Regions from separate parts of the Paenibacillus sp. JT22N1 genome, predicted to be linked through region 3. Evidence: predicted binding sites of a transcription regulator. Region 3 holds the regulator's gene; each other region holds the start of a gene.
What was found. The regulator LexA, encoded in region 3, represses DNA repair genes until DNA is damaged. The targets are predictions, from matches to a motif close to CGAACATATGTTCG.

Region 1 (6,531 bases), on a different contig from region 3:
AAAACACGGTTATCATTCGTTTGTACATGTGTATGAGTGCCGACAACTGCTGATACTTTTCCATCCAAATGCCAACCCATAGCAATTTTCTCAGAGGTTGCTTCCGCATGGAAATCAACAAATACAAATTTATGTTTCTTCTTATCTGCTTCAAGAATTTCGTCCACTTTACGAAAGGGACAATCAATCGGCGGTAAGAATGTGCGTCCTTGCAAATTAATGATCAGTAATTCCTGATCCTTGACCTTAATGACCGTATGTCCTCTACCCGGTGTTCCAGGAGGAAAGTTAGCGGGTCGAACCATCTTCTCGTCACGATCAATGAAATCAAAAATCTCTTTCTGGTCCCATGTATGATTACCCATCGTCAGAGCCTGAATGCCCATCTCATAGATTTCTTTAGCAATAGCCGATGTAATACCTTTCCCAGCAGCCGCATTCTCACCATTAGCAATGAACACTGCGTGAGGATGAGCTTGTTTTAATCTAGGCATAATATTTTTCAACGCTTTTCTTCCAACAGATCCTACAATATCTCCAATAAATACAATTTTCATAACAAATTAATAGCTCCTTTATAAACAATAGATGCAAAGGCCAGCAATTGATGAATGCAATGACCAGCCTGAAAATAAGGAAAAGTGGCTATATCAGCCACTTTTCGCATTGGTATCTTATTTAGCGTATTCAACAGCCCTTGTTTCACGAATAACCGTAACCTTAATATGTCCTGGATAATCGAGTTCACTCTCGATTTTCTTCGTAATATCGCGGGCTAGACGGAACGCTTCGGTATCATCCACTTTCTCCGGCTGAACCATTACGCGTACTTCGCGACCTGCTTGAATGGCGTATGATTTCTCAACACCTTCGAAGGATTCCGAAATTTCTTCAAGTTTCTCCAGACGTTTAATATACGTTTCGAGCGTCTCTCTGCGTGCTCCAGGTCTTGCTGCGGATAAAGCATCTGCAGCTCCTACTAACATCGCAATAACAGAGGTTGCTTCCACGTCACCGTGATGCGAAGCAATACTATTAATAACGACTGGATGCTCCTTGTACTTCTTACCAATCTCAACACCGATTTCCACATGAGATCCTTCAACCTCGTGGTCTAGCGCCTTACCGATGTCATGAAGCAGCCCGGCACGTTTCGCCAAAGTTACGTCTACCCCGAGCTCCCCGGCCATCAGACCAGCCAGATAAGCTACTTCCATGGAATGTTTCAACACGTTTTGACCGTAACTTGTTCTGAATTTTAAGCGACCCAAAATTTTGATCAAGTCAGGATGCAATCCGTGAACACCAACCTCAAACGTGGCTTGCTCCCCATATTCGCGGATACGTTCGTCCACTTCTTTACGGGATTTCTCAACCATCTCTTCAATGCGTGCTGGATGAATACGTCCATCAGCAACAAGCTTTTCTAAAGATGTACGAGCAATTTCGCGTCGGATTGGATCAAATCCTGATAAAATAACTGCTTCTGGCGTATCATCAATGATAAGGTCGATACCCGTCAATGTTTCCAGTGCGCGAATATTACGTCCTTCACGACCGATGATTCGGCCTTTCATTTCTTCATTTGGCAGTGATACAACTGAAACGGTTGTTTCAGCAACATGATCTGCAGCACAACGTTGAATGGCGAGCGTGATGATTTCACGGGCTTTCTTATCGCCTTCTTCTTTGGCTTGCTGTTCGATTTCTTTAATAAGCTGTGCGGTTTCGTGACGAACTTCCTGTTCTACATTTGTAAGAATGATACTCTTAGCTTCATCCATTGTAAGACCAGAAATTCGCTCTAACTCCGAAACTTGACTTTTATAAAGCTGATCAATTTGTGATTGTGTATCCTCGATCCGCTTCTCTTTGTTGGCAACTTGCTCTTCTTTACGCTCGAGAGATTCTAATTTTTTATCCAGCGATTCCTCTTTTTGCAACAATCGTCTTTCTTGTCGTTGAATTTCATTTCGACGTTCACGAATGTCTTTTTCAGCTTCGGACCTCAGTTTATGCACTTCGTCCTTTGCTTCCAGAACCGTTTCTTTTTTCAGTGCTTCTGCTTCCTTCTTGGCAGATTCTCTAATCTGTTCAGCGGCTGTTTCAGCACTGGAAATTTTCGCTTCTGCAAGAGATTTACGGATAAAATAACCAATCCCTAAGCATGCAGCTCCAACAATGAGAATGATCGCGATCCAGATGAATGACATCATCTTGTTCACCTCCTCGTTGGTTTCTCCAAGGTGTTAGCCTGGGGATTCCCTTCGGTTTTTTAATCCGATTTTTAATTGTTTGACTAGTCATACATACCCTACTTATTAAGAGTATGGCTTTTAAATGAATGCGCACCGTGCGTTAGAGGCACTATAGTGCTAATAATCCATAATCAACAGTGTAAAAATTGGCGGTTTCTACATCTGTCCCCTCAAAATCAATGAATTGAGTATGATTTTGAATACATTATGAAAATATACACTGTTATTTTATCTTTTGTCGAAGAAGCTTGTCAAGCGAATGTCCCTAAGATGACGGAATAAGTATTTCCAGCACTTACACAACACTTAATGCCGTTAACTAATTTGACATATAATTAATGACATTAACAATCAAATGGATCATCTGAGGTTTCAAATTCCTCTTCACTCGATTCACTGCTTAATACCCCCAAAACCTTGTTGACAATAGAGCCCGTATAACCTCTCCGCATTAGAAAAGCTCCCGTCTTTCTTTTACGATCCATTGTCTTGCCTGAGGTTTGCTTCCATTTCGTTTGGCCCAGCTTCATCGCCCCCGTATACTCATCTTCGGGATCGATAGTCTCCATAGCATTTTTGACCAATTCTTTATCAATGCCTCTTTGTTGGAGCTCCTGTCGTATGAGATTACGACCTTTTCGCTGCGAAATAATGCGATTATCTGTCCACATTTTCGCAAATTCCTCATCATTGATATAATTTTGCTGGACTAGCTTCTCACATGCCCATGCAATAATAGGCACTTCGAATCCTTTCTCTTTCAGCTTACGTTTTACTTCACTTAATGAATGAGGTCGTCTGCCTATCATGTTTATTGCCTTTATATAAGCCATATTCTGTTCCTCATCAAGCGTTATACTTTCGATTTCTTGTAGATGTATGGTTTCCCCTTTATTTAACCGATGCTTGATTAAAATGTCTTCATGAACCGAGAATGCATATTCATCATTTAGAAATATATTGTATCGATGCTTACCAAGCTTCTGTTTCTCAACCTTGGTGATGATTAACAATGGTTGTTGCTCTTCACTATTCAAAACTAACCAACTCCTTCAATGAAGAAAGCACCTTAACACTAGGTTTAAGGTGCTTTCTTGTATGCTCATTTATACTTATTCGAAATCCGGTTCCAACTCATCGTCTTCTTCGTCAACATTAAGCGGGACTGCTTTGATTAAATTACTGTTCTCTCGAATCCGCAATTCAATCGTTTCCGAAATACTTTTGTTATCTTTCAAAAACTGCTTCGAATTCTCACGGCCTTGACCAAGACGCTCACCTTCATACGAATACCAAGCTCCGCTTTTATTAACGATATCCATCTCTGTTCCGATATCAATAATACTGCCTTCGCGTGAAATTCCTTCACCGTACATAATATCCACTTCCGCTTGTTTGAACGGCGGAGCTACTTTATTCTTAACGACTTTAATTCTTGTGCGGTTACCAACCATATCATTACCCTGTTTGATAGTTTCCACACGACGAACATCTAGTCGAACGGATGAATAGAACTTAAGTGCACGGCCACCAGGTGTTGTCTCTGGGTTACCGAACATAACGCCAACTTTTTCACGTAATTGGTTAATGAAAATCGCGATAACTTTGGACTTGTTAATCGCACCAGACAGCTTACGAAGTGCTTGGGACATCAAACGAGCCTGCAGACCCACGTGAGAATCACCCATATCGCCTTCAATCTCTGCTTTAGGCACTAATGCCGCCACAGAGTCAATAACAATAATATCTACAGCACCACTTCGTACTAGTGCTTCAGCGATCTCAAGTGCTTGTTCACCGGTATCCGGCTGAGAGAGTAGAAGCTCATCTATATTAATACCAAGCTTGCTTGCATAAGAAGGATCCAATGCGTGCTCCGCATCGATAAAAGCTGCTTGTCCACCATTCTTCTGTACTTCTGCGATAGCATGTAAAGCTACCGTAGTTTTACCGGAAGACTCGGGTCCGTATACTTCAATAATTCTTCCGCGTGGAAAACCACCTATTCCAAGAGCGATATCAAGCGCGAGAGAGCCGGATGAAATCGTTTCAACTTGCATATGTGTAGATTCTCCAAGCTTCATAATGGAGCCTTTTCCGAACTGTTTTTCAATTTGACGTAAAGCATTATCAAGTGCTGCGCGACGATCTGACAAAACACTCACTTCCTTCTTCTATCATTATAGGTATATGATAACTTGTTTTCAGGTGTTTGCCAAGCATTTTTTCGAACATACATTCGACTTTTTAGCGAACAAACAAAAAACCGCAACAAAGTTATCGCTTTGCTACGGTTCTTCCGTTAACACTTAGTCTCATTATATGCGAACTCTAGCTATCTTTCAACTGTTTCCATAAATGATAGAGTGCGCTTTTGGCCGCTCTTTGCTTGATGGACTCCCGATTACCAGATAGCTGCAAAGTAATTACCCTTGTTGCTGCGTCTTTTTGAGCAAAACCTATATAAACAAGCCCTACTGGCTTACCTTCAGACGGACTTGGACCCGCTACACCCGTGACTGATAGTCCAAAGTCACTTCCGGTCACAGTAATCAATTGTTCCGCTAAGAGGGTCGCTGTCTCGCTGCTAACGGCACCTGGGGAACCCTCCCCTTCTAGCACTTCCATTGGAACACCGAGGAGCTTATGCTTCAAGGCATTAGAATAACAAATAATTCCTCCAAGAAATGATTGGGAGCTCCCCGGCACTGCTGTAACCAAATCACTAAGTAAGCCGCCTGTACAGCTTTCGGCCACAGCAAGTGTCTGGTTCTTCTCGCCAAGCAATTGCAGTACAATCGTTTCGATGGGAACATCTTGGTCGGCATAGAGATGCTCTCCTAATCGCTTTCTAATCTCTAGTTCAGTCGCTTGAAGATTCCGTTCACCTTCTGAAGCTGTCTGTGCACGCGTTGTTAAGCGAATCGTCACTTCGCTTTCTTTGGCATATGGAGCGATCGTTGGGTCCGTTTGAGCTTGGATTAGATCAAGTAATTGATGTTCTAAGTTAGATTCACCGATGCCGGCAAATTTGAGCATTTTAGAATAAAGCGGAATCTCAACAGTCATCCGTGCACGCAACCAAGGAGCCGCATACTTGGTGAACATCGGCTTCATTTCTTTTGGCGGGCCTGGTAGAAGAATAAAATGTGTCCCTTCGTATGTAAATGCAATACCAACGGCAAGCCCTGTTTCGTTATGCAAAGGATCGCTTCCCTCAATCATCATCGCTTGACGTCTGTTGCTTTCCACCATATGGATCCCGCGTGACTGGAACATATCTGTAATTGTTTTCATTGAAGGCTCATGCACAGTCAATTCACGGCCTACAAACGCAGCAAGCACATCCTTGGTCAAATCATCCTGCGTAGGTCCAAGACCTCCTGTACAAATAACGACATCAGCCCTTGAAACGGCTAATTTGAAGCTATCTAGCAATCTCTGTTCATTATCACCAACGACCGTTTGGAAATACATATCTACGCCAAGCGCAGCACATTCTCTGGAGAGAAATTGTGCATTCGTATTTACAATTTGGCCTAGTAAAAGTTCCGTTCCAACAGCGATAATTTCTGCTTTCATCTCGAATTCCCTCCTTAAAATGAGAAAACCTCTATCGAGGCCATTCAAGATGAGCGACCGCGTTTAGAGGTAGGTTTTATCGCCAATAAGAAAGCGGTTTTCGGGAACCGAAAACTTATACCTTCTTATGTGGTAGAAAAAACCAATAGGATGCCCTATTATGCCTTTTCTGAAAAATCTATGACATGCTTATTCTTTACAAAGTACTCTACACCAGAATACACGGTAATAATTGCTGCTGCCCAACTAGCTATAACATCAAAAGGGAAGTGCATAAACGTAAAAGGAAAATTATTAATAAGTAGAGCAATGATGGCTGTAATTTGAGCTGCCGTCTTCGCTTTTCCCCATTTGCTAGCCGCCATCACGGTACCTTCCAATAGAGCAATTTGGCGAAGTCCTGTAACAGCCCACTCCCTACTGATAATGACGATGACAATCCAAGCATCTACTTTATCCATTTCCACTAATGAGACGAGTACAGCCGTAACTAGCAGCTTATCCGCTAAAGGATCAAGCAGCTTGCCCAAATTGGTTACAAGATTACGTTTTCTGGCAATGTAACCATCTAAACTGTCTGTACTCGCTGCAATAATGAAAATTAAAGCAGCAATAATTTGATTATACGTTATGCTAAATTCCTCTATCCGTATATGAGGGAATTTCACCTTAATCAACAGAAAAAACATGA
Region 2 (6,531 bases), on a different contig from region 3:
ACGTGTCGTACAGCCCTGCCATACTAAAGATGCCTTTGCTGCGCAGCATAATACGCATCGGCTGCTTATGCTTACCCGTCCCTTTCCAGTCGTAGAAGGAATCTGCCGGAATCAGGCAGCGCTTACGCTCAAATGGCTTGCGGAAGGCAGGCTTGTCCGCGAGCGTCTCAGCTCGTGCATTGAGCATCTGGTAGCCTAGCTTCTCGTCCTTCGCCCACTCTGGAACGAGCCCCCAGCGCAGCTCGCCAAGCTTATTCTTCTCCCCGTCATGGACGATAGCCATGACTTGCTGTCCCGGTGCTACATTATATTTGGGGCTGTATCTCCCAGGATATTTATAATAAATATCATAATGAAGCATAAGCTCCTCTAACGTCACGGTGATCGTATAGCGTCCGCACATCTGTGCCCATCTTCTCCTTCGCATGGTTCTCCCACATGAGAACTAACTCTATTAGTTGCTGAAACACTCTTCCTCCATTATGAGAAAAAGAATTACTCACGTCAATTCGTGTAAGCCCGAGGAAGATTTCTCCATCGGGCTTCTGTCTTCGTCTTGCTATTGTCTCGAGCTTCTCTCGTTCTACGCTTTCTGTTCATCAACTTTCGGAGCGTTATACACACTTGCTACCAGATGATCAATGTAGCGTGCTGTTCGCACGCTAATTTCAGCACGCATGTAATCTTTAGCTATGATAAGCGCATCTTCATGCCCACGACATACATAGCGGTAGTGAATGGCGCGGTCATTCTTTTCCTCTTCAAATAATTGAATGCTTCGCTGCATCATCTTGGTTTTAATTTCGCTTAAGTCGGCTTGTATATGCGCAGCAAGCGCATGAGCGACTCGGGCATAAAGCATTCGGAGCGTTTCGGAGGATCTCTCGATCTCACCGGCTTTTTTCTTGATCATCCCGTGCATGAGCGGCAGCAAGACATAATCTCGCATAACCCCAATGTCTTCCGCTGTGGGACGATTGGCCGGAGCAGGTCTATCACTGCGTTGGTTCTGAAAAGCCTCTCGATGCTGAGGCAGCATCATCCTGCTGGATTCCCATAGGCCGTTTTTTTCCAATTTTTTGCTCATTTATAATGCCCTCCGATTTTGAGCGCTCTGTTCTGCGCTTGACCGGCTGTTGTGAGCGAGGAAGCACGAACAATCGCCGCGTTGCCGAATCGTTCCTTGATGCTGTCCGTCACTTTTTCAAGCGCTCGCGCCTTGATCTGATCCTCGAAGAGGGTAAGCTGGTAGGTATCATCATCCACTAACTGGCTCAGCATGACACCAGCGCGACGCACCGGCATGGTGTCCCAGAACTTGTAGAAAAGCTTTTTCACAGCTTGAAACACCGTACTTGTATGATTCGTAGGATCAGGCATCTTCATTTGACGCGAAAAGCCTGTCGGGGCGTCGAAAGGACTGCACATACAGCTTACGGTAACAATTGAAGCCATATAGCCTTTGCGCCTACAGTCGCGGCACACCTCTTCCGTAAGCTCGAGCAGGATGGTATCTACTTCAGAGGAGTCCGCGTAGTCCCTCGGCAAAGTCATCATATGGCCTACGGACTTCGGAGGCGTATCAAACGTACCCGGCGTGACCGGACTATCATCCAGTCCGTTCGCTGTTCGCCACATGACTTCGGCGTGAATGTCCGACTGCTTGCCGAAGCGTGCGCGGAATTTATTCTTGAGCTGCGGTAGCGGCGTTCTCGCCACATCGCCAATCAAATACATACCTAGCTTGGCAAAATGTGCGGTCATCCGCGAACCGACACCAAACATTTTACTTACAGGCTGCTCCCACAAGTATTTCTCCACGTCTGATGGGTGCAGCGTGAAGATGCCACTTTCATTCTTTTTAGCCCAAATATCGGTCGCGATCTTCGCAAGTATTTTATTAGAACTAATCCCTATACGAACCTTTACCCCCGTTTGACTGAACACCTTTAGCTGAATGGTTTTCGCAATCGTGTTCGGATCTCCGAACATAGATAAACTGGCCGTAACATCAAGAAACTGCTCATCAATACTGAAAATTTCAACAAGATCGGTAAACTCTTCGTAAATCTTGGTAATCTGCAGCGAAACATCAATGTAATGCTGCATGTGCGGACGCATCACGATCAGTTCAGGACACTTCTTAAGCGCTTCGCCCAACCGTTCAGCTGTGGATACCCCGTATTTCTTGGCAACGGGGCAGGCGGCTAGAATGATACCCGATCTTAGAGCAGGATCTCCTGCAACAGCAACCGGTTTATCCTCCAAGCCCGGATGACCCGCTTTCTCCACACTGGCATAAAAGCTCTGACAATCTGCTAGGAAGATCGTTCGTTCCCTGCCGTGGCGATCTTTGATCACCGCAATCCCCCCCGCATATTCATGAGCGTGGTCATAAGCTCAGCCTTGACCAAGCTGCGAAGCATCGTGAAATGATGAATGTAACCTCGGACTTTGTACTCTACGTTAATGCCTAAGGCATTCATTTCGGTATGGATAACTTTAATATCTCTTTTCTTCATCTGGCTCTTAATACTTTGTAATTCCGGATAAATAGCCATTTCAACCTCTCTGAGATAAAAAAGAATATGATTGTACACGATTTTATCCTTATAAACCTTGAGCTCCTCCATGTCCCTTGCAAGCATATCGAGCAAAATGGGCAGCAGCGTGTATTCCTTAACAATTTGAACATCCTCTTCTGTCTCAATTCTTGAACTTGAACTAACTTTCATATTCCCACCACCATATGCGAACATATATTCGTGTTACTTATTATATACCGAACACGTATTCGTTATGCAAGTGAATTTTTCTGGAAGCAAAAAAAGCCACCTAACAGGGCATCTTTAACCCTGCAAGTGGCGCATTTTGTTTAGTCTATCGAAACATGGACCAGAGTTTGATCAAATGAAAGGCGTTAGATGGATCAATCTTTTGTGCAATTACAAACTCCAAAATTTGGGTCGTTTGGCTTCCGCTTAGCTTCTCACCGAGAATGCCGGCGGCAAGTCCTATTAAGCGCGTAACCTTGGTATGATTTTGTAAATCAGCCTTCGTAACACCCTGCAGCAGCATTTTAATGCGTTCCTTGATCTCTGGATTTTTCATCTTGAACTTTACGCGCTCTACGAGCGCAGGATCGATGCCATAATGGTGATAGCTCATGTTCGCACCTCCGATAACCTGTCATGCTCCTATCTTATGTGAACCTCATTTTAATCATTCTAATATTTACTTGTAGTACAGTTTTCATAATCCTATATTCTATAAGGCTTTTGTATGTATAACAGATTAATTCAAAGTGACTAGTACAGGCTTTAAAATGTATGCATGGGTACCGTTAGGATACCAAATGAAAACTAATCCATTTAAATATATGAAAAATAACACAAAATAAGCCCATGGGAATTTAACCCTTAAGTCGGGAGCAATGGGGCTGCCTGTGTTCGAGGAATATTGTATAGGTGCACCCTTTAAATGCACACAATATTAGTGCTTCAAAATGACTTTAAGGGTGGGGGGAATATCATGTCAACACATGACCAACAACAAGAAAATCACGCTAAAGACCAAAAAGATAACAAACCAAATCATGGTAGCAGAAAAAAGAAGAAGCGGAAATAATGGCATGATGTAAACATAATTCAGGTGGTTAACAAAAAAGCACGAAAAAAAGCCCGGGGATGCTTTCCCTCGGGCTTTTGCTTTGTCCGGTGCTTCCGGTACAAGAGTAGTATTACCATCCTTTTCCAGATTGTCTATTGTTTTTTATTTAAAATAATATCAGTTGAGGTAGGAGGTTCATAAAAAGAAAATCCATACATATTGGAGGTGTTGCCTTTACCACCATCCAACGATCCATTTGTTTTTATTTTGACGCTATAATCTCCATTATAAATCAATCCACTTACAACTCCTGCTAAACAAAGAAACATGACTGCTAAAGCAATACTATCATTTTTCAATGTCATTACCCCTGTACCATTCTACATCGGCTGCAGTATTTGCTTTTAATGAAGTGTTATGGATAGTTAGTTGTACCCATTATTATGCATTATAATTTATATAAAAAATGTAGAAATGTGACGTGAATAATATATAAATTTTTCTTTATACGCTGCAAGGTGAGGTATCGGGATTGGTATAAGTCAGGTCATAACCTTACCATCCCGACAGAGATTTTTGACTTGCCCCTGTTTAATCCCCCAAAGCTCTGCAGCTTCTTCGGTGCCCATGATATGTTCGAGAGGATTCATAGTCTACTTCCCTTTTGCTTAGTAAATAGAGGGTGTACGCACATATCTTATGAGTAAACGCATGTAAACTTGACTAGGACTCCTGTTTTAAAAAAGAAAACAGCTGCCGCTGCCGGCAACTGTCTCCTATCTTTTGCTATTGCTACATATAAATCGCGACCATGATGACACATAGGCTATTTAGCGCAACAAGCAGCGGCATGCCAATGACGAATGAGGTATGTTTCGTCTTATGGCGCCAAACCCGCATACCGAGCCAGCCGCCAATCCCGCCACCAAGAGCAGCCAGTATAAAAAGACGTTTTTCAGGCACTCTACGCCCGCCTTTTTTGGCTTGTCCCTTGTCATGTCCCATTTCTATGAACGTAATGATATTCATCAGCAGTAAATAACAGAGGAAATAAGTCAAAGTTCCATACACCTTCGTTTCCAAAAAAATAGTAAGCCTCTACTATCATCTTAAAAGCGAATGCGGGCACGGTCAAATGTTAATTTATTTCCTTCTTTAAAGTAACTCCAACTCCACAACGGTAGCTCTTTGATCCGGCAGCGGATAGCTGGAATGCTCAGGTCTAGCGAAACTAATGAACGCATCGTCCGGATACTGGGCGGCATTCCAAGGACGGCTTAGGAAGAGCTCGGAACCGTCAGATAGCAGCCTTGCTTTCTTCACCTTACCAGCCAACCCGTTCAAGTTAATAGGGCCTACGCTTTCCTCAAACAAGTGGGCATACAGCAGATTGCCCTTTTGCGTATACCTGCCCCACTCCGGTTTCGGTAAGTCGGCTTGCCCGCAGCCGTAAATGCTATCCCCATTTTTCTGAACCCAATTGCCGATCTCTGCCAAAATGTCCAGCGACTCCTTCGGAATCTCTCCGAGTGCATTCGGACCCACATTCAAGAGTAGATTCCCATTTTTGCTGACGCACTCTATCAGCTTCCGGATAAGGGTAGTTGAGGATTTATATTGGAAATCTTGGGCTGCGTATCCCCAGTTATTATTCAGCGTGATACAAGCTTCCCATGGAAGCGAATTGCCCTCGTCATCCGTCACGCCTTGCGGCGGAATGATTTGTTCCGGTGAAGCAAAGTCACCCGAATAGCTGAGCGGATTTTTAGTGAAAATAGTTCCGCCTTCTTCACCGCTTGCATCCAATCGGTTGTCTACGATGATATGTGGTTGCAGAGATCGAATCATCGCCATCAGCTCGGTTGCTTTCCATGTCTCACCCTTCATGCGATCATAAGAGAAGTCGAACCACATAACATCCAACTTACCATAGTTCGTCAGCAGCTCTCTTACTTGCCCATGCATGTACTGAAGGTACCGATCGAACGTCTCTGGATTTCTTGTGTAATTCTCATTATCTCGCATCGGATGAATGCGATCCCCATAAGCCGGATAATCCTCATGATGCCAATCGATTAACGAATAATAGAGCCCCACCTTTAAGCCTTCCGCCCGAAACGCTTCAATAAATTCGCGAACCAAATCTCGCCCGGCCCGTGTATTCGTTGACTTATACTCAGTGAGAGCGCTATCAAATAAACAAAAACCGTCATGATGCTTGGCCGTCAATACCGCATATTTCATACCCGCTTGCTTCGCCGCACGCGCCCACGCCTTAGGATCATAACGGATAGGATCGAATTCATCATAATACGTTTGGTAGTCCTCTACCGAAATACGCTCGACGCTGCGCACCCATTCTCCTCTAGCTGGAATGGCATACAGTCCCCAATGAATAAACATACCGAATCGATCCTGCAGAAACCACTGCGTACGCTCTGTTCGTTCTTGAATAATCGGATGATTGCTTGTCATCAGCTACACACCTTTCGAAATTATATGCGTGTTTAAAACTTCACAGCTTTAGTCTACCAAGCCTGTGCTATAATAGACAGGTACGAAACTAACCTCAATCAGGATATAATTAACATTCTTAGGTGAACATGATGATGAATACGCAGCAAATTACATTCCTATCAGACCTTCTGCAGAACCTACAGATCCACATTTTAGAAGCGCATCTTACTCAGTGCCCTGCATCGTGGAAGGAGCTTAATTTTACACCAGAGCATAATAAGCTGTATTGGATTCTGGAAGGCGAAGGCTGGGTTAAGGTTGACCATCAAGAGCTTAATCCTATGCCCGGTCAGCTATGTCTGCTTCCTGCCCACGCGCTCCATTCTTACTCCACGATCAGCGATCGTCCTTATTTAAAATATTGGTGCCACTTCACGGCACATATCGGTTCTTTTGATCTATTTC
Region 3 (6,531 bases):
CATCCGCGCTGGCAAACGCCGCGCACGGATCTGATCCAAGCGATCCGCTTCACGTCGGCGGATCACTTGATCACGTTCGTGCAGGGCATCCAGAAGGCGGCTGCCGTGGACTCGCACGTTGTGCCGGAGCCGTGGGATATGCCCGGCTATGAGCATCCCGTCATTATGGCGGCCGGGACGTTCATTCAAGGCGGCAGTCTGGAGCTGTCCGCGGATGCGCCGATTCGTGAGCCCTATATCGCTTATTTGCAGGGCGGGCTTACCTACTCACACTGTAAGTTAGGGGTACTAACAGCAATCCAACATATGGAAGACAAGGGATTGTTGTGAAAAATAAGACTGTGAACAAACCTAACACTCCTTGACACGTTTTTGTTACAAAGGTACAATAGTAGAGAGGTACTTACTGACCAGGAGTGATTAGCATGAGTGATGAGATACGTAGAAATATGGCGTTATTCCCGATCGGGATCGTCATGAAGCTGACTGATTTAACCGCAAGACAAATTCGTTACTATGAGCAGCATGAACTTATTATTCCAGCCAGAACAGCTGGTAATCAACGTCTGTATTCGTTTAATGATGTAGAACGACTTCTTGAAATTAAAGATTTAATTGAAAAAGGTGTGAACATCGCTGGGATCAAGCAAGTTCTTATCCCTGTCGATAAAGATTCAGAAGATGCAACGATTTTGAATGAACACACAGAAGTTAAGCGTAAAGAATTAACCGACTCCCAACTGCACAAAATGCTTAAGCAGCAGTTGATTGGCGGAGGTAAACGCCCTGATCAGGTTTCCCTGATTCAAGGTCAGCTTTCCCGATTTTATAAATAGCATTTCTTAATCGCTCGTAAATTGAGAGGAGACTGCACACGTGAGCTACAACAACAATTTTTCCAAAGAAGACATCTTACGCATTGCCAAAGAAGAAAATGTTCGGTTCATTCGTTTGCAATTTACAGACTTGATGGGAAGCATCAAGAACGTAGAAATTCCTTACAGCCAACTCGAAAAAGCGCTCGATAACAAAATGATGTTCGATGGTTCTTCCATTGAGGGTTATGTGCGTATTGAAGAGTCTGATATGTATTTGTATCCTGATTTGGATACATGGGTTATTTTCCCATGGGTAACCGAGAGCAAAGTAGCACGTTTGATCTGCGATATTTATATGCCAGATGGCAAACCGTTCGCAGGAGATCCGCGTGCCATCTTGAAAAATGCGTTGAAACAAGCCGAAGAGATGGGCTTTACGGCTATGAACGTAGGTCCGGAACCAGAATTCTTCTTATTCAAAACGGATGAAAAAGGCAATCCAACGACGGAACTGAATGACCAAGGTGGTTATTTCGATTTGGCTCCGATGGATTTGGGCGAAAACTGTCGCCGCGATATCGTGTTGACGCTTGAAGAGATGGGCTTCGAAATTGAAGCATCCCACCACGAAGTAGCGCCAGGTCAACATGAAATCGACTTTAAATACGCAGATGCGATTAAAGCGGCTGACCAAATTCAAACCTTCAAGCTCGTTGTCAAAACCGTTGCTAGACAGCATGGTTTACATGCGACCTTTATGCCTAAACCTTTGTTCGGCATGAACGGTTCTGGTATGCACTGTCACCAATCATTGTTTAAAGGTGATGTGAATGCTTTTTATGAAGAGAACGATAAATTAGGTTTAAGTAATGTGGCTAGACAATATATGGCGGGTGTACTTCGTCATGCACGTTCTTTTGCTGCGATTACGAACCCTACTGTAAACTCTTACAAACGTCTAGTTCCTGGTTATGAAGCGCCTGTATATGTAGCATGGTCGGCAAGTAACCGTAGTCCAATGATCCGTATTCCAGCATCCCGCGGTTTAAGCACTCGCGTTGAAGTTCGTAACCCGGATCCGGCTGCTAATCCATACTTGGCTCTTGCTGTTATGCTTGCTGCCGGACTGGATGGCATCAAGAACAAAATGCAGCTTCCTCCTCCAACCGATCGTAACATCTATGTTATGACCGAAGAGGAAAGAGAGAGCGATGGCATTCCTACATTGCCATTGAACTTGAAACAAGCGTTGGACGAGCTGCTTCGCAATGATGTGATTTGCGATACACTTGGCGAGCATGCTCTAGCTCATTTCTATGAACTTAAAGAAATCGAGTGGGATATGTACCGCACACAAGTTCACCAATGGGAAAGAGATCAATATCTGTCTCTTTATTAATCGCTTAGCAAGTTGATATTGATGCAACAATTAGATACGAAAAGCCCGTCAGTCTTCAGGAATATTTCTGAACTGATGGGCTTTTTCACGCGAAGGAGAACATGAGAATGATGGACAACTTTCAAATTAATTTGGAAAAGTATGCTGAACTTGTAGTCAAAGTAGGGGTTAACCTCCACAAAGGCCAGGATCTGATGATAGAGTCGCCGATAGAATCCCTAGAATTGACTAGACTTATTGTAAAGAAAGCCTATGAGGCAGGGGCGAATTTTGTCCAAGTGCATTGGCAGGATGATGTGATTACTCGCAGTAGATTCGAACATGCCCATGATGAAGCTCTAGATTATTACCCAGAGTGGTATACGAATATGTTAGAACGCTTTGTAGAAAACGGTGGAGCTTTACTGAATATCAAAGTCCCGGATCCTGATTTGTACGCGGGTATTGATGCGAGCATGATTTCTAGGGCATCCAAAGCCATGGCTACAGCTAGAGCAAAGTATCAGCAATATGTGAGAACAAGTAAGTTCAGTTGGTGCTTAATCAAAGCGCCTACTGTGGCGTGGGCATCCAAAGTGTACGCCGATTTGCCTGAAGAACAGAGGATCGATGCGATGTGGGAGGCCATTTTCCGGATAAATCGGGTTTATGAAGATGATCCGGTAGCGGCTTGGCGAGTTCATATGGATCAATTGAAGCGCGTTCGCAGCGTTTTGAATGAGAAACAATACGAAGCACTACAATATCGAGCTGCAGGAACTGATCTGCGAGTTGAACTGCCGGAGGGCCACATTTGGCTTGGCGGTGATACGGAGAACGCAAGTGGAATACGATTCGTTGCGAATATGCCGACCGAGGAAGTTTTCACCATGCCTAAGCGAACAGGTGTTCATGGGACTGTGTCGAGCACCAAGCCATTAAATGTAAACGGGGCGCTTGTGGATCGGTTTTCGTTCAAGTTCGAGGGCGGGAAAGTTGTGGATTTTCAGGCAGAAGTCGGCTATGAGCATCTAGCTAGGTTGCTAGATATGGATGAGGGCGCACGGTATTTGGGAGAAGTTGCTCTCGTACCTTTCGATTCGCCTATCTCTAATCTTGACCGCATTTTCTACAATACGGGCATCGATGAGAATGCATCCTGCCATCTGGCCTTAGGCAGCTGCTACCCGATCAATTTGCAGGATGGCGTATCTTTTTCAAGTGAAGAGCTGAAAGCTCGAGGTGGGAACACCAGTTTGATTCATGTGGATTTCATGATCGGGACGGCGGATCTTGAGATCGATGGTGTCCTTGGTGATGGTACCGTTGAACCTATTTTCCGACGTGGAAATTGGGCACTTGCATTTTAGTTGATAATTTAGGAAAGCTTAATTCCTAAGGTAAGGGTACTCCTGGGTTTTTCAATGGGATAGAGAGAAGATAGCAAATAGCAGTTAGTGCATAGCTGATGAAAGACGCCAAATGGAAAAAGTAAGGAAGAAGTGAGAAGAGAGAAGAGAGAAGAAAGAAGAAAGAAGAAAGAAGAAAGAAGATTAATGATAAAAGATAGTAGTTGGAAAATAGAAGTCTCTAGAGACCGCTAATTTGCCCAAAAGTGTGGAAATTATAAGAATAGAAGCCTTTAAAGACTTCTATTCCTTAAAGTTGAAGCAAATGGGGGCCAAATATTACCGAATAGAAGCCTCTAGAAGCTTCTAATTCCGCAAAATGCGATCTTAATGACGGAATAGCAGTCTCTAAAGACTCTTATCTGAATCCACAGTTCAGCCTTTTTGGCTTTTGATGAGATTAAAGCCCATGTCATTAGCTTATAAGATCCATACTTGGATCGGCTTTCCAATTACAGTTGAGTTTCTCCATTAGAGGCTTGCAAATAAGGCAGTAAGACTGCTTACATCCAAAAGAACCGAGGGACTAATGTCCTCTCGGTTCTTTCTCATTGGTATTGTATGTAGAATAAGGGCTGTAGGGCTATTACATATCCCGGAACAAACCAATGACACGGCCTAGTATCGTAACATGTTTCAAGAGGATAGGCTGCAAAGCAGAGTTCTCCGGTTGAAGACGAATATGATCCTTTTCCTTGTAAAAGCGTTTCACCGTTGCTTCATCATCTTCTGTCATTGCAACAACAATGTCTCCGTTATTAGCGGTTTGCTGCTGCTTTACGATGACATAATCGCCATTATGAATACCGGCTTCGATCATACTGTCACCCATGACGCTAAGCATGAACACATTATTATCTCCTACCATGCTGACAGGAAGAGGGAAGTAGTCTTCGATATTCTCTGTTGCTGTAATAGGAACACCTGCAGTTACTTTACCAACGAGAGGTACGCGAGCTACTGAAACCGCGAAATGCGTTTCAGCACCGTCAAGGCCTAGAATTTCAATAGCACGGGGTTTTGTAGGATCTCGACGAATCATACCTTTCTTCTCAAGACGCTCCAAATGACCGTGTACAGTAGAACTAGAAGCTAGTCCAACAGCCTCGCCGATTTCTCTAACGGAAGGCGGGTACCCCTTATCTTTCACTTCATTCTTAATGAATTCCAATATAGCTTGTTGACGCTGCGAAATCTTACTCAATAGTTATCACTCCAATACTGGGAATCATTACCCAAAGTATAACATAGAACCCGAGTTCGTACAAACATAAGTTCGAGAAAACGGTTGACTCAAACATGTGTTCGTGTTATTCTAATACCAGAACAAATGTTTGGGAGATGATTACTCATGTATATGGCTTATTCAAACACTAACACTACACACGCACCTCATAGATCTGCTAGCACATCCAAAGGGATGACATTTAATTCTAGTTATACAAAAGCGATTGTTCGCTTCATTCTATTAGCAGTTATTCTTGGTACTGTGTTTTCATTTGGTGCTATGGTTCAAGCCTATGCAGGGGATGGGGCTGCAAACGCAATAACCCCAGTTTCCGTGAAACCTATTAACATTACTCCGAAAGCTGTCGTACAAGATCAAGTCGTTATTCAACGTGGAGACACACTCTGGGATATTGCTTCCACTCATAAAAAAAGTAATGAGAACGTTCGTTCGTACATACATAAATTAAAGACAATCAATCATTTAACCACCAGCTCCCTGAAAGAAGGACAGGTTTTATTGCTTCCATAATTTCACTATGCTATTTTTAATAGACTCTAAATATGATGAGGCTTGGACATGTTCCTATGCCTCTTTTTGTTGTCTCTTGACATTCCTTAATAGGGATGGCAAAGTAGTACTCATATTGAATTTTTGACTGGGAGGATCATTATGAGTGACAACATGGAACAGAATATCGAACGTATTAATGAGCTTGCTCGTAAAGCGAAAACAGTTGGCTTAACAGATGCTGAAATCGATGAACGCAACGAACTCAGAAAGAAGTATATTGAAGCATTCCGTGGCAATCTTAAAGTTCAACTTGATTCCATCAAGTTTACGGACGAAGAGTAATCGCTGCTCACATAGATACAACATTCAAAAGGGGAAATGAATGATGACGTTGAAAGCCGTACTTTTTGATTTAGATGATACGCTTCTGTGGGATGATCGCAGTGTGGAGGAAGCTTTCGAAGCAACATGTGCTGTAGCTGCAAAGCAAGTAGCCGTGAATGCCGAGGAGTTGGAAGCTTCTGTTCGCAAAGAAGCGCGTTCTTTATATGAATCTTTTGAAACTTTTGAATTTACGAAAATGATTGGGATTAATCCCTTCGAAGGCTTATGGGCAAATTTCACACAAGGTGAGAATGAGAACTTTCGTAAGCTTGAGAAACTAGCGCCAGGCTATCGTACGGAATCTTGGACAAGAGGGCTTGCGGCGTTGGGGATAGAGGATCGTGAGCTCGGGTATAAGCTTGGAGAACTATTTCCAGCAGAACGCCGATGCCGTCCTTACGTTTATGAGGAAACGTTCCGAGTATTGGACGCTTTGAAAGGCAGCTATCAATTGTTGTTGTTAACGAATGGTTCACCCGATTTGCAAAAGGAAAAATTAGCAGGTGTCCCAAATATCGCACCATACTTTGATCATATTGTGATCTCCGGTGAATTTGGTGTAGGTAAGCCAGCGACATCTATTTTCAACCATGCACTGGGACTACTTGGGATAGAAGCTGGGGAAGGAATCATGATCGGAGATAAATTGACAACCGATATCCTTGGTTCTGGCAGTGTAGGAATGCGCAATATTTGGATTAATCATCATGGGCTTCAAAGTGGAGATGAGATCGTTCCTGTGTATGAGGTTTCCCGTCTTCAAGATATTTTGCCAATTATTGCGAACGGATAAATAAAGAA

Region 1: a site for LexA is predicted at 4,487-4,500, ahead of recA (recombinase RecA). Genes of this name have one in related genera too.
Region 2: a site for LexA is predicted at 2,753-2,766, ahead of AC58UU_RS07145 (YhjD family protein). Genes of this name have one in related genera too.

The regions. Positions count from the first base shown of each region.
Region 1 covers NZ_JCAUAW010000003.1:27,230-33,760, forward strand. The annotation lists gene AC58UU_RS06400 (TIGR00282 family metallophosphoesterase) at 1-557, opposite strand, end outside; gene rny (ribonuclease Y) at 675-2,216, opposite strand; gene AC58UU_RS06410 (regulatory protein RecX) at 2,603-3,295, opposite strand; gene recA (recombinase RecA) at 3,371-4,414, opposite strand; gene AC58UU_RS06420 (competence/damage-inducible protein A) at 4,590-5,840, opposite strand; gene pgsA (CDP-diacylglycerol--glycerol-3-phosphate 3-phosphatidyltransferase) at 5,999-6,531, opposite strand, start outside.
Region 2 covers NZ_JCAUAW010000003.1:173,591-180,121, forward strand. The annotation lists gene AC58UU_RS07130 (SOS response-associated peptidase) at 1-403, opposite strand, end outside; gene AC58UU_RS07135 (YhjD family protein) at 584-1,087, opposite strand; gene AC58UU_RS07140 (DNA polymerase IV) at 1,084-2,358, opposite strand; gene AC58UU_RS07145 (YhjD family protein) at 2,358-2,735, opposite strand; gene AC58UU_RS07150 (stage VI sporulation protein F) at 2,881-3,168, opposite strand; gene AC58UU_RS07155 (hypothetical protein) at 3,762-3,968, opposite strand; gene AC58UU_RS07160 (helix-turn-helix domain-containing protein) at 4,152-4,259, opposite strand; gene AC58UU_RS07165 (DUF1294 domain-containing protein) at 4,402-4,692, opposite strand; gene AC58UU_RS07170 (alpha-L-fucosidase) at 4,765-6,084, opposite strand; gene AC58UU_RS07175 (helix-turn-helix domain-containing protein) at 6,213-6,531, shown strand, end outside.
Region 3 covers NZ_JCAUAW010000014.1:213,196-219,726, reverse strand. The annotation lists gene AC58UU_RS26130 (methionine gamma-lyase family protein) at 1-330, shown strand, start outside; gene AC58UU_RS26125 (MerR family transcriptional regulator) at 426-836, shown strand; gene glnA (type I glutamate--ammonia ligase) at 877-2,217, shown strand; gene AC58UU_RS26115 (aminopeptidase) at 2,328-3,566, shown strand; gene lexA (transcriptional repressor LexA) at 4,192-4,809, opposite strand; gene AC58UU_RS26105 (LysM peptidoglycan-binding domain-containing protein) at 4,957-5,364, shown strand; gene AC58UU_RS26100 (DUF896 domain-containing protein) at 5,506-5,688, shown strand; gene AC58UU_RS26095 (HAD family hydrolase) at 5,732-6,523, shown strand.